DNA from 2 places in the Clostridioides sp. ES-W-0016-02 genome. Region 2 is predicted to be linked to the other one. Evidence: riboswitches for the same ligand, from Rfam matches in the RefSeq annotation. Region 2 holds a riboswitch; the other holds the start of a gene.

Region 1 (6,379 bases), 170 kb from region 2:
ATTATCATGGAAAAGAAAAAAAGAATTCTTGTAAGAGTAAAAGTTTGGAGATATTAAAAAATTTTTTTTTCTCAAATAGTGAGTTGGTTTATAATTCGTATGGATTTCAGTTAAGTGGAGGTATGAGTCAAAGAGCATTAGCAGCTATAGGGACAGCACTAAAACCTAACTGGGTAATTGCAGATGAACCAACTAAAGGGTTGGATGCAATAATAAGAAAGCAAGTATATGAAGTATTTTATGATTTAAGAAGTAATATGGGCGTTAGCATGATACTTATAACTCATGATTTAATGCTAGCTAAAAAGCTTTGTGATGAAGTTGTAGTTATGTATGCAGGTAAAATCATAGAAGAGGGTACAAAAAATAGTATCTTTAATAATCCACTACATCCTTATACGAGAGGTTTAATTGATTCACAGCCAAATAAAAAATTAATACCCATTGAAGGGATAGCGCCAAGTCTAACAAACTTACCAAAAGGATGTAGATTTTCTCCGAGATGCAAGGTTGCAAAAAAAACATGTATTGATTATGAACCAAGACTATTTGATGTTAATGGTTCAAAAGTGAGGTGTTTTCTTTATGATAAGAGTTTGCAACCTTTATAAGGAGTTTAAAAGCGGAATAATCAATAAAAAGATAGTTAAGGCGGTAGATGATGTATCTTTTGAAATCAAAGAGGGAAAAACCTTAGGTCTTGTAGGAGAAAGTGGATGCGGAAAATCAACTTTATCAAGGCTTATTTTAAGACTTATTAAATGTGACAGAGGTAAAATTTATTTTAATGGTAGAGATATCAGTAATTATGATTTTTCTCAAATGAGGGATTTAAGAAAAGAGATACAGATAATATTTCAACATCCAGATTCTGCCCTAAGCCCTAAAAAAACTATATATGGGAGCCTTGTGGAACCATTAAAAATTCATAAACTCTATGAAAAGAATAAAGCAAGAGAATACATAATGGAATATTTAAGTTTTGTTGGGCTTAGTGAGGAAATTTTAAATAGATACCCACATCAAGTAAGTGGAGGACAAATACAAAGAGTTGCTTTAGCTAGAGTGCTTTTATTAAATCCTAAATTTATGATATTAGATGAACCTACATCAATGCTAGATGTATCTGTGCAAGCTCAAGTTATACAGGTTTTGAAGAAAGCTCAAAAACAGTTTAATATAACCTATTTATTTATATCTCATGATATAGACTTAGTAAAAGAAGTTAGTGATGAGGTTGCAGTCATGTTAAATGGCAAGATAGTTGAAATTATAGATGCTAAGGAATTGTATAAAAGTGCAAAGCATGCTTATACCAAAGAGCTTGTTGAGAATTTCACTAATTTTTAAAATATAGTAATCAATTGTTTAATTAATCAATCATTACATTAGTAAGAGTAGTTTTTTGAGTATAGAAAATTACAAATCTCGCCCTAATATTTTTAGAAAGGAAGAGTAATTATGTACTATAAAGATATAGATTTTGAGAAAAAATGGCATGAGTATATTGAAAGTAAAGAAGGATATGCAAGAGAAAGAGCTTTTGATGATGAAGCGGAAAGAAAGTTTTTTAAAAAATTATCTCATAAATATGATGATAAGCCAACGCTTTATGATTATTCAAAAGAAGTATTTAATTTTGTAGATAAGTTAATAGATGAAGGAAAAAATCTTATAGAAATTGGTGCAGGTACCGGAAAATTTACTATTCCACTTTCTAAGAAATGTAAAGGTATAATTGCTAATGATTTTTCAATAGATATGCTTAATGTGCTTGAAGGAAAGGCTAGGGAACATAATATAACTAATATAGATACAATACAAGGAAAATGGGAAGAGATTAATGTTGGGCATAGTGATTATATTTTATCTGTGAATTCTCTTTATCGAATTTGGGATATTAAAGATGCTTTGAGTAAGATGGATAAGCTAGCTAAAGAAAAAGTGATTATAGTGAGAACTATTCAAAAACCATTATTTAATGATTTGTATATGGATTTAGGTGATAAAGATAGAACTTGTCCAGATTATATATACATTCCAAATATACTACATTCTTTAAATATATGTGCAGATATAAAGTTTATTGATGTAGAAAATGAAATTGAATTCGATAGTGTAGAGGATATACTTTTTAAAATGGAAACAGAATTAAATAAAAAGATTAACTTTAGCGATATGTTGGATAAGTATATAGATAAGATAATAGAAAAAAGAGAAAACAAATATATTTTTAGACATAAAACTAAAGTTGTAATTATATACTGGAATAGTATAAGCTAGATTTGTTAATATTATGGAAGCATATAAACTCTTCTGAAAATATTTACAATCTCGACATATTATGCTACAATTATTTAGAATAAATAAAATTTAATAAGAATTACCTCATCTAATAAAAAGATTGAGGTAGAGGTCGCATTTACTAAGATTAATATTGAAGAGGTCGGAAGCCAATGAAGCAATATAAAAGGAGTAAGTGCCGAAGTGCTAGTGTCCAAATCTAGTGCTGGGGCTGTATTTAATAAGTACAGTACTGTCATCAAAATTATCCCGAATTTTGATGGAGAGCTATCTTAACTAAGATAAAGGGAAGATGTAGGTATATTGTATTTAGCGCATTCAGCTCAACATGTATCCATGTTGAGCTTTTTTACATCTATATAAAATAGGATAGAAAAGGGAAGCAATAATAAAATATTTTAATTTTAAAAGTGGGGGAGATTAAAAATGAGCAGTTTAAAAAAGAAAAAGTTTACTATGCCACAGACACTTACTATAATATTTTTACTAATAGTAGTAATGGCAGTTCTTACTTGGATAGTACCAAGTGGAAATTTTGAAAGGGTAGATATAGATGGAAGGTCGGTTGTTGTAGCTGGAACTTATGAAAAAGCAGCATCAAATCCACAAGGAATTACTGATGTATTTACAGCACCTATAAATGGATTTATAGATGCAGCTGAAGTAGTTGGATTTGTTTTGATAGTTGGAGGAGCTTTTGGAATAGTTAACAAAACAGGAGCTATAGAAGCTGTTATAGCTCATACTGTAAATAAAATGAAAAGATTCCAATTCTTAATAATACCTATATCAATGATTCTATTTGGATTAGGTGGAACAACATTTGGAATGAGTGAAGAAACACTACCTTTTTATATGATATTTATTCCACTCATGACCAGTATGGGATATGATTCATTAACAGCAGTGGCTACAGTATTTATAGGAGCAACAGCTGGATTTGGAGCAGCTACTACTAATCCTTTCTCTGTAGGAATAGCACAAGCATTGTCACAAATAACACCAGGTTCTGGGATAGAGTTGAGAGTTGTTATGTTTATAATATATATGGCTATATCTATAGGATTTGTTATGATGTATGCCAATAAAGTTAAAAAAGACCCTAAGAAGTCTTTAGTACATGGTATATCATTGAATCAAGAATCAATGGCTAATACTGATACAAACATAAAAGAATTTACAAAAAGAGAAGCTATGGTAATAGCAATTTTCACAATAGGTATGGCAATTATGATATATGGAGTTTTAAAGCTAGGATGGTACATAACTGAAATTGCAATGATATTTACAGCTATAGGTATAATATCAGGAATAGCATCAGGGCTTAAACAAGATGACATAGTTAATTCATTTATAAGTGGAGCAGGAGATTTAATGACAGCAGGGCTATGTATAGCATTTGCACGTGGAATAGTAATAATAGCAGAAAATGGATTTATAATAGATACAATTTTAAATTCTGCCGCAAATTTATTAAATGGACTTCCAAAGACTATATTTATAAATTTAACTTTCTTAATAGAAGGTTTAATAGCATTTTTTATACCATCTGCATCAGGACTTGCATCACTTACAATACCTGTACTTGCTCCACTTGGAGATTTAGTAGATGTATCTAGACAAATGATAGTTACAGCTTATCAATTTGGTATAGGTGTAACTAACTTAATAACACCTACATCAGGTGTTTTAATGGGAGCACTAGCAGTAGCTAATATTCCTTGGTCAAAGTGGGTTAGATTTGTAATGCCTTTAATGGTAGTATTAACAATTACTGTAATGGTGTTTTTAACAATAGGATTATTTGTTGGATTCTAATAGGAGGTATATTATGATTGAAAGTATAAAGAAAAGAGCTTATGAGATAGAGAATGAACTGGGAAAAGAAATTGAAGAAGTATGTGATTTTATATTTAACAATCCAGAACTAGGAGAAGAAGAATATATATCATCAAAGTACTTGGTAGATAAAATGAAGGAATATGGATTTGATACAACTTATCCATATTGTAATATGGATACTGCTTTTAGAGCAGAACTAGGGGATAATGATGGTCCAACTATAGCATTTTTAGCTGAGTATGACGCATTGCCTGGATATGGAGAAAATAAAGAACCAGGTCATGCTTGTGGACATAACTGGATTGCTGCATCTACATTAGGAGCTTGTATAGTGCTAAGTAAGTTAAAAGAAAATTTTAAAGGAAAAATTGTACTAATAGGAACACCAGCTGAAGAAACAACAGGAGGAAAGTGTGATTTAGTTAAGGCAGGAGCTTTTGATGATATTGATGTAAGTTATCAGATGCATATAGAAGCTTTTAATAACATAAACTGCAAGGCTTTGGCAATAGATTCAATAGAGTTTAGTTTTGAAGGGGTATCAGCACATGCAGCTAGCCATCCTCATATGGGTGTTAATGCATTAGATGCAGTACAACTTACTTTTGCAGGAATAAATGCACTAAGACAGCATGTAAAATCAGATGTTAGAATACATGGGATAGTTTCAAATGGAGGAGAAGCTCCAAACATAGTTCCAGAAAAAGCTGCCTGTGAATTTTTTGTAAGAGCTGCTGAAAGAAGTTATTTAGATGAAGTAACTAAAAAGGTTATAAACTGTGCAAAAGGTGCAGAGTTAATGACAGGTGCTAAACTTTCTTATAGATACTTTGAAAATTCTTTTGACAATATAATAAATAATAAGGTGCTTCAGAATATAACAAAGAATAATCTAATTGAGGCAGGTATAACAGATATATTAGAAGGAAAAGAAGGTCCAGTAGGTTCTACAGACATAGGAAACGTAAGCCAAGTTTGTCCTACTATGTATACGGAAATAGCTCTAGACATAAATCCAATGGTATATGTTCATGAAAAAGAGTTTCTAAATTATGCAAATTCTGAGGAAGCTTATGATAAACTTCACAAAGCAGTAAAGGCAATGGTAGGATGTGCATTAGAAATTTACCTAGAAGATGGGCTACTTGATGAGATTAAGAAAAATCATTTGAATTAATTTAAATTAAAAATAAGATAAAAAGGTATTACCAGAAAGTTGGTAATACCTTTTTATTTTTTGATAGGAGTCATGTTTTTGTAGATTCTATAGCTAAAGTTATATTATTTATCTAATCTTAATCATATAATAATATTTCTAGCTTAAGGTTAAATAAAAAATAAGAAATCTATCAATTTGGCATAACTTTTGCTTTATATAAGTTAAAAGATTTTGAACTATATTAGAACTATTAAAATTTTATATAATATAAACAAAAGAAAGGATAGATTTATAATGAAAACAATAGCAGTAGTAACTGATGGATTATCTAAATTAGAGTGTTTTTTAAATAAAAACCTAAAGCTGATATTTAAAGATAAAGTAATAATAAAAAACTATTATTTAAATAGAATAACAGAAGAAGAATCGATAAAAGATGACATAATATTAGTAATGATAGATGATAGAGTATTGAAAATAAAAAAATATGTAAAAGATGTCTCAAAGATAATAATTATAAATAGAACTATAAAGCAAAAGGATATATACAAGTTATTTTCATTACCAGAAGGAATAGATGTATTAGTAGTAAATGATAATAAGCACACTGTATTAGAAACAATATCTAATTTATACAATATAGGAATAAATCACTTAAATTTCATACCATATAATCCTAATGAAGAATATAGAAATATTAAGATAGCTGTAACACCAGGAGAAGCAGATTTAGTTCCAAAATATATTGAAGAAGTTATTGATTTAGGGCATAGGTATATTGATAGTTCAACATTTATTCAAATAATAGCAAAACTCAAACTGGATGATAAGGAAATTACTGAGAGGCTAATTAAGTATATAGATGAAGTGATTAGTTTATATTCAGGAATAAATACTAAATATAAAGAACTTACTATAAAAGCAGATGAATTGAATTCTATAATAAACTTATCAAACCTAGGTATGGCAATGATATCAGAGAAGGAAAATGTAATTATTTGTAATAATAGCTTGAGTGATATACTAGATATTAAAAATGATATTATAGGAAAAAATATAGATGAATTAGAGAAT
Region 2 (6,379 bases):
TTGGAGCTATAGTTTTTTCAATTATATAATCTGTTAAGTGACCTTTTCCTGTAGCAGCTAAACTACCATATAATATTGCTCTAAAACTTTCTGCATCTGGATTTTCATTTTTAAATCTTTCCGCTGCTCTTTGTGGCCCCATAGTATGAGAACTTGAAGGTCCACTTCCTATTTTAAAAAGTTCCTTTAAAGTATCCATATTATTCCTCCTAAATTTTCTATGTTAATGCTTATTATTTATTTTTACGCACATATTTATTATAACCTAAATATATTAATTATTAGTTATTAAATTCGCATAAAATTTATTTTTTATTTCCATTTTGGTATATTTTATTAAATTAATATGCATATTTTGAGAATAAAACATTTATTTTAAATTTTTTTAATATTAATATAATATAAATATCTTACTTTATACAGTTAAGATATTAACTATACCTATTAAAATTAATTAATTTGTACTATAATTATTATTGTACTTAAAAAATTAAATTTAAATAAAAAAGGAGATTTGATTATATGTTATTTAAAGGTTCTGCTGTTGCTTTAGTTACCCCATTTACGGAGGATAACAATGTCAACTTTGAAAAATTAGGTGAATTAATCGAATACCATATTGAAAATGACACAGATGCACTAGTTGTTTGTGGAACAACAGGTGAAGCTACTACTATGAGTGAATCTGAGATTTTTGCTGTAATAAAATATACAGTTGAAAAAGTCAACAAGAGAATACCAGTTATAGCAGGTACTGGTTCAAACAATACTATGTTGTCTGTTCATATGAGCCAAGAAGCTGAAAAATTGGGAGTGGATGGTCTTTTAATCATAACTCCTTACTATAATAAGACTAATGAAAAAGGTCTTAAACTTCACTTTGAAACAATAGCAAAAAGCGTTAAATTACCAATTATTTTATATAATGTACCAGGAAGAACTAAGGTAAATATAAAGCCATCTGTTGTGGCTGAGCTTGCTAAAATAGATAATATAGTTGCTGTGAAGGAAGCTAGTGGAGATTTAGCTCAGGTTGCAGAAATAGCTAAATTAGTGCCTAAAGACTTCGCTATATACTCCGGTAATGATGATACTATACTACCTCTATTATCATTAGGTGGAAGTGGTGTTATCTCTGTACTTGCTAATATATGCCCTAAAGAAACCCATGATTTAGTAACTAAATTCTTTGAAGGTGACATTGAAGGCTCTAAAAAATTACAACTTGATATGGATACTTTAATTGACGCCTTATTTATAGAAGTAAATCCAGTTCCAGTTAAAACTGCTATGAATATTTTAGGTTTTAATGTTGGAGATTTAAGACTTCCTTTAGCTGAAATGGAAGAAGCTAATCTTAATGTCTTAAAACAAGAATTGACAAATTTTGGATTTAAATTTTAGCAATATTTCTATAAATAAGTTGATTTTTTCTAAAATATGTATTATTATTAGAATAATCAAATTTTAATATCCTATTAACCTAGGGTAGAGGTAGCTGTAAATAAGAGTATCCAATAGGAGCTGGCAAGCGTTAATGATTGGAAAAAGGATTTATAGCCGAAGAAAATATTTCTTGCAATAATATTTTCTGGGATTACACATAAGATGTGTAATACTGTCACTTATTTGTATAGGTGATGAGCTACAGGGTTTACTTTGAGTGATAAACTAGACGTACAAAGTATACCTTTGTACGTTTTTTGTATATAATTAAAGTTGTTAATATAATATTAAAGTTTTTAGACATATAAAAATATTAACATATCTTACTTGTATAGCTAAAATCAAATAATGTTTTAATAATTAAAAATTGGGGTGAATTTAATATGAAAAAAGTAAATGTGGCAATAGTTGGTGCTACTGGAATGGTAGGTAGAACATTTTTAAAAGTATTAGAAGAAAGAAATTTTCCAATAGAAAATCTATTTTTATTCTCTTCTTCTAAATCTGCTGGTTCTAAAGTAATGTTTTGTGGTAAAGAATATATAGTAGAAGAATTAAAAGAAACTTCATTTACTGATAGAGGAATACAAATAGCGTTATTCTCTGCTGGAGGAAGCATTAGTGAAAAATATGCTCCAATAGCTGCATCAAATGGAATCTTGGTAGTAGATAACTCTAGTCAATGGAGAATGAATCCAGATGTTCCTTTGGTTGTTCCTGAGGTAAATCCAGAAGCTATAAAAAAACATAAAGGTATAATAGCTAATCCAAACTGCTCTACTATACAAGCTATGGTTCCTCTTAAACCTCTTGATGACAAATACAAAATTAAGAGAGTTGTTTACTCTACTTACCAAGCTGTATCTGGTTCTGGTGTTAAAGGGGTTGAAGATTTAGAAAAAGGAATGACTGGTAATCCTACTGGATTCTATCCACATCAAATTTCTTATAACTGTCTTCCTCATATAGATTCATTTACTGAAAATGGATATACTAAGGAAGAAATGAAAATGGTAAACGAAACTATGAAAATACTTGATAACTACGACTTAAAAATAACTGCAACTACTGTAAGAGTTCCAGTAAAAAATGGTCATAGTGAATCTATAAACATTGAGTTTAATAATCCATTTGAATTAGAAGACTTAGTAAAAACACTTGAAGAAGCTCCAGGAGTTGTAGTAGTTGATAATCCTGCTAAAAATGAATATCCAACTGCTGTAGAATTTGATGATAGAGATGAAGTGTTTGTTGGAAGAATTAGAAGAGACTTTAGTGTTGATAATGGTGTAAACCTTTGGGTTGTTGCTGACAATATAAGAAAAGGTGCTGCAACTAATGCAATCCAAATAGCTGAAATGGCTATATCATATGATTTAGTATAGTATACAAATTTGTATAAATATATGATTTTGTAAAATATTAATAATAAGTAAAGATAAGCATTAGAAGTAACTGTAATATAAAACACAAAACTAAAAAAGAGGGGATTGATTTTTTATGATATTTAAAGGTTCTGCTGTTGCTCTAGTTACTCCATTTACAAAGGATAGCAAAGTTGATTTTGACAAATTAGGTGAATTAGTTGAATACCAAATCGCTAACGGTACTGATGCTATAGTAGCTTGTGGTACTACTGGCGAAGCTAATACTATGACTGATGAAGAACAACTTGCTACTATTAAGTATGTTGTTGAAAAAGTTAATAAAAGAGTTCCTGTTATCGCAGGAAGTGGTTCTAATGATACTATGCACTCAGTTAATTTAAGTCAAGAAGCTGAAAAATTAGGAGTAGATGCTCTATTAATAATAACTCCTTATTACAATAAAGCCAATAAAGCTGGACTTAAACGTCATTTTGAAACAATCGCTAACAGTGTTAAACTTCCAATTATACTTTACAATGTACCTGGAAGAACTTGTGTTAATATAAGCCCTAGTCTCATAGTTGAACTTGCTAAGATAGATAATATAGTTGCTGTAAAGGAAGCTAGTGGGGACTTAGGACAAGTTGCAGAAATAGCTAGCTTAGTTCCAGACGACTTTGCTATCTACTCTGGTAATGATGATACTATACTTCCTTTATTGTCTTTAGGAGGTCAAGGAGTTATATCAGTACTTGCTAATGTTTGCCCTCAAGAAACACACGATTTAGTAGCTAAATTCTTTGAAGGCGATATAGAAGGTTCTAGAAAATTACAACTTGGTATGGATGCTTTAATCGCTGCTTTATTTATAGAAGTAAATCCTATACCAGTTAAGACTGCAATGAATTTATTAGGATTCAATGTTGGAGATTTAAGACTTCCTCTAGCAGAAATGGACCCAGCAAACTTAGAGGTATTAAAGAAAGAATTAGTTAACTTTGGACTAAAAGTTAATGCATAGTACAAATTAATGCATGATAAAAGACTAAGTTTGGTCAAAAGTTAGCCCTTAATCATAGGAGGAAATTATGTTAAAAGTTATAGCAACTGGTTATGATGGAAAAATGGGCAAGATTTTAGCCGATACTATAAGAGATGATAGTGAACTAGAATTAGTTTGTGTTGCAGCTAGAGGTATGGATAGCTGTGAAGGCAATCTTAAAATTTATGAAGATATGAATACTATAGTTGAAGAAGCTGATGTAGTTATAGATTTTTCTCATCACTCTAATTTAGATAATATTTTATCTTATGTTTTAAAAACTAAAACTCCTTTAGTAATTGCTACTACTGGATATAATGATGAAGAAATTAATAGAATACATGAAGCGGCTAAAGTTATTCCTGTATTCCAATCATATAATATGTCTCTTGGTGTAAATGTATTAGTGAAATTGGTTAAAGATGCAGCTAAATTATTAGAAGGATTCGATATAGAAATAATAGAAAAACATCACAACAGAAAAGTAGATGCCCCAAGTGGTACAGCTGTTATGATTGCTAACGCTATAAAAGAGGTTTTACCAAACGTTGAAAATAATTATGGTAGATATGGGCGTAGTGCAAAAAGACAACCAAATGAGGTTGGTATCCACGCTATAAGAGGTGGAAATATCGTTGGTGAACATGATGCTCTATTTGCTGGAGATAATGAAGTCCTTACAATAAGTCATCAAGCTCAATCTCGTGGTATTTTTGCAAGTGGTTCTATAGCTGCTGCTAAATACTTGGTTAAACAAAAACCAGGATTTTATAACATGGATAGTATGTTAGGATAGTAAAAATCTATATCACAAGTAAAAAATATAAACAAGTAAAAATATATGATATAACAAATAAATTTACTCAATATTATGCTAAAATAATAATGCTATTAAAAAATAAATAATAGTAAGTATATACTAAAGTTGATAAATTAGTATATCTGAGTATATAATAAAAGAAATATAATGAAATACAAGGAGAATTAACAAATGGTAAATTTAAACGATGCTTATGAAATAGCAAGATATATAAAAGAAGTTAAAAAGAAAACACCTGTTAAAGTATATGTAAATACTAACTCTTTACATTTCCAATCAACTGATAAATTTAAAGTATTTGGAAACAATGGTTCTTATGTATTTGTAGGTGACTATGAAGATATAATGGAAGTATTAGATAAACATGGTAACGATATAATAGATACTCATGTGGAATATGATAGAAGAAATTCTGCTATTCCTCTAAAAAATACTTTAAGTGAACATGCAAGAATCGAACCAGGTGCAATAATAAGAGATATGGTTACTATAGAAAAAAATGCTGTTGTAATGATGGGAGCTGTTATAAATATAGGAGCTGTTATCGGTGAAGGTTCTATGGTAGATATGAATGCTGTTATTGGTGCTAGAGGTACTCTTGGTAAAAATGTTCATTTAGGCGCTGGTGCTGTTGTTGCTGGTGTTTTAGAGCCACCTTCTGCTACTCCTGTTATAGTTGAAGATGATGTTTTAATAGGAGCTAATGCAGTTGTTCTTGAAGGTGTTAGAATCGGTAAAGGTGCTGTTGTTGCAGCTGGTGCTGTTGTAACTACTGATGTAGAAGCTGGTGCTGTTGTTGCTGGTTCTCCTGCTAAAGTTATAAAAATGAAAGACGAAAAAACGGCTGACAAGACTAAACTTATGGAAGACCTTAGAAGCTTAGACTAATTATAAAATAATATTATTGATTAAAAGGTGTCTCTATATGAATTTAATTCATTAGAGACACCCTCTTTTTTATAGCTATTTAATTTATCTTTGTTACATCCCCTTAATTTACTTGCATGCAATTTAAACATTTTTAATTTATTGATTTTCTTACACTCTAATTAAAATATCCTTAATTTACTGATTTTCTTATATACAAGCTAAGCACTCTTGACTTTATTACATATTAATTAAATACTCTTAATTTAATGATATTACTTTTATACTAATAAATTGAGCCACTATTTACTACTGGTTGTGCATCTTTATTACCACAAAGAACAACCAATAAATTGCTCACCATAGCTGCTTTATGTTCCTCATCTAAAGTCACGACATTATTCTCACTTAAATTAGTTAATGCCATCTCTACCATACTTACAGCCCCCTCAACAATCTTTTTACGTGCTGCTATTATAGCTTCTGCTTGTTGGCGTTGTAACATAGCCGCTGCAATCTCTGGTGCATAAGAAAGGTGAGTAATTCTTACTTCACATACTTCAATTCCTGCAATATCTACCCTAGATTGTAATTCTTTTTGTAATTTATCTGCTATCTCTTGACTACTACCACGAAGAGATTTTTCATCACCATCTTCAGACACATCATATGGATAAAGTCTTGAAACATTACGAATAGTTGAATCACATTGAATTGATAAAAAAGTATTATAATTATCAACATTAAATACAGCTTTAGTTGCATCTATAACTTTCCAAATTACAACAACACCTATTATAATAGGATTTCCTAATAAGTCATTAACTTTTTGTTTTT

Evidence for each region. A riboswitch is a leader RNA that binds a small molecule or an ion and turns the genes downstream of it on or off. The one in region 2 is predicted to bind lysine.
Region 1: linked by a shared signal. The riboswitch ahead of IC758_RS16500 (YfcC family protein) and the one ahead of IC758_RS17210 (aspartate-semialdehyde dehydrogenase) in region 2 are both predicted to bind lysine.

What each region holds. Positions count from the first base shown of each region.
Region 1 covers NZ_CP061361.1:3,544,985-3,551,363, reverse strand. The annotation lists gene IC758_RS16515 (ABC transporter ATP-binding protein) at 1-611, shown strand, start outside; gene IC758_RS16510 (ABC transporter ATP-binding protein) at 586-1,350, shown strand; gene IC758_RS16505 (class I SAM-dependent methyltransferase) at 1,462-2,283, shown strand; lysine riboswitch at 2,403-2,582, shown strand; gene IC758_RS16500 (YfcC family protein) at 2,731-4,122, shown strand; gene IC758_RS16495 (M20 family metallopeptidase) at 4,136-5,323, shown strand; gene IC758_RS16490 (sigma-54 interaction domain-containing protein) at 5,600-6,379, shown strand, end outside.
Region 2 covers NZ_CP061361.1:3,710,851-3,717,229, forward strand. The annotation lists gene IC758_RS17200 (L-serine ammonia-lyase) at 1-199, opposite strand, end outside; gene dapA (4-hydroxy-tetrahydrodipicolinate synthase) at 523-1,404, shown strand; lysine riboswitch at 1,482-1,656, shown strand; gene IC758_RS17210 (aspartate-semialdehyde dehydrogenase) at 1,830-2,831, shown strand; gene dapA (4-hydroxy-tetrahydrodipicolinate synthase) at 2,947-3,834, shown strand; gene dapB (4-hydroxy-tetrahydrodipicolinate reductase) at 3,902-4,651, shown strand; gene dapD (2,3,4,5-tetrahydropyridine-2,6-dicarboxylate N-acetyltransferase) at 4,847-5,563, shown strand; gene IC758_RS17230 (SPFH domain-containing protein) at 5,829-6,379, opposite strand, start outside.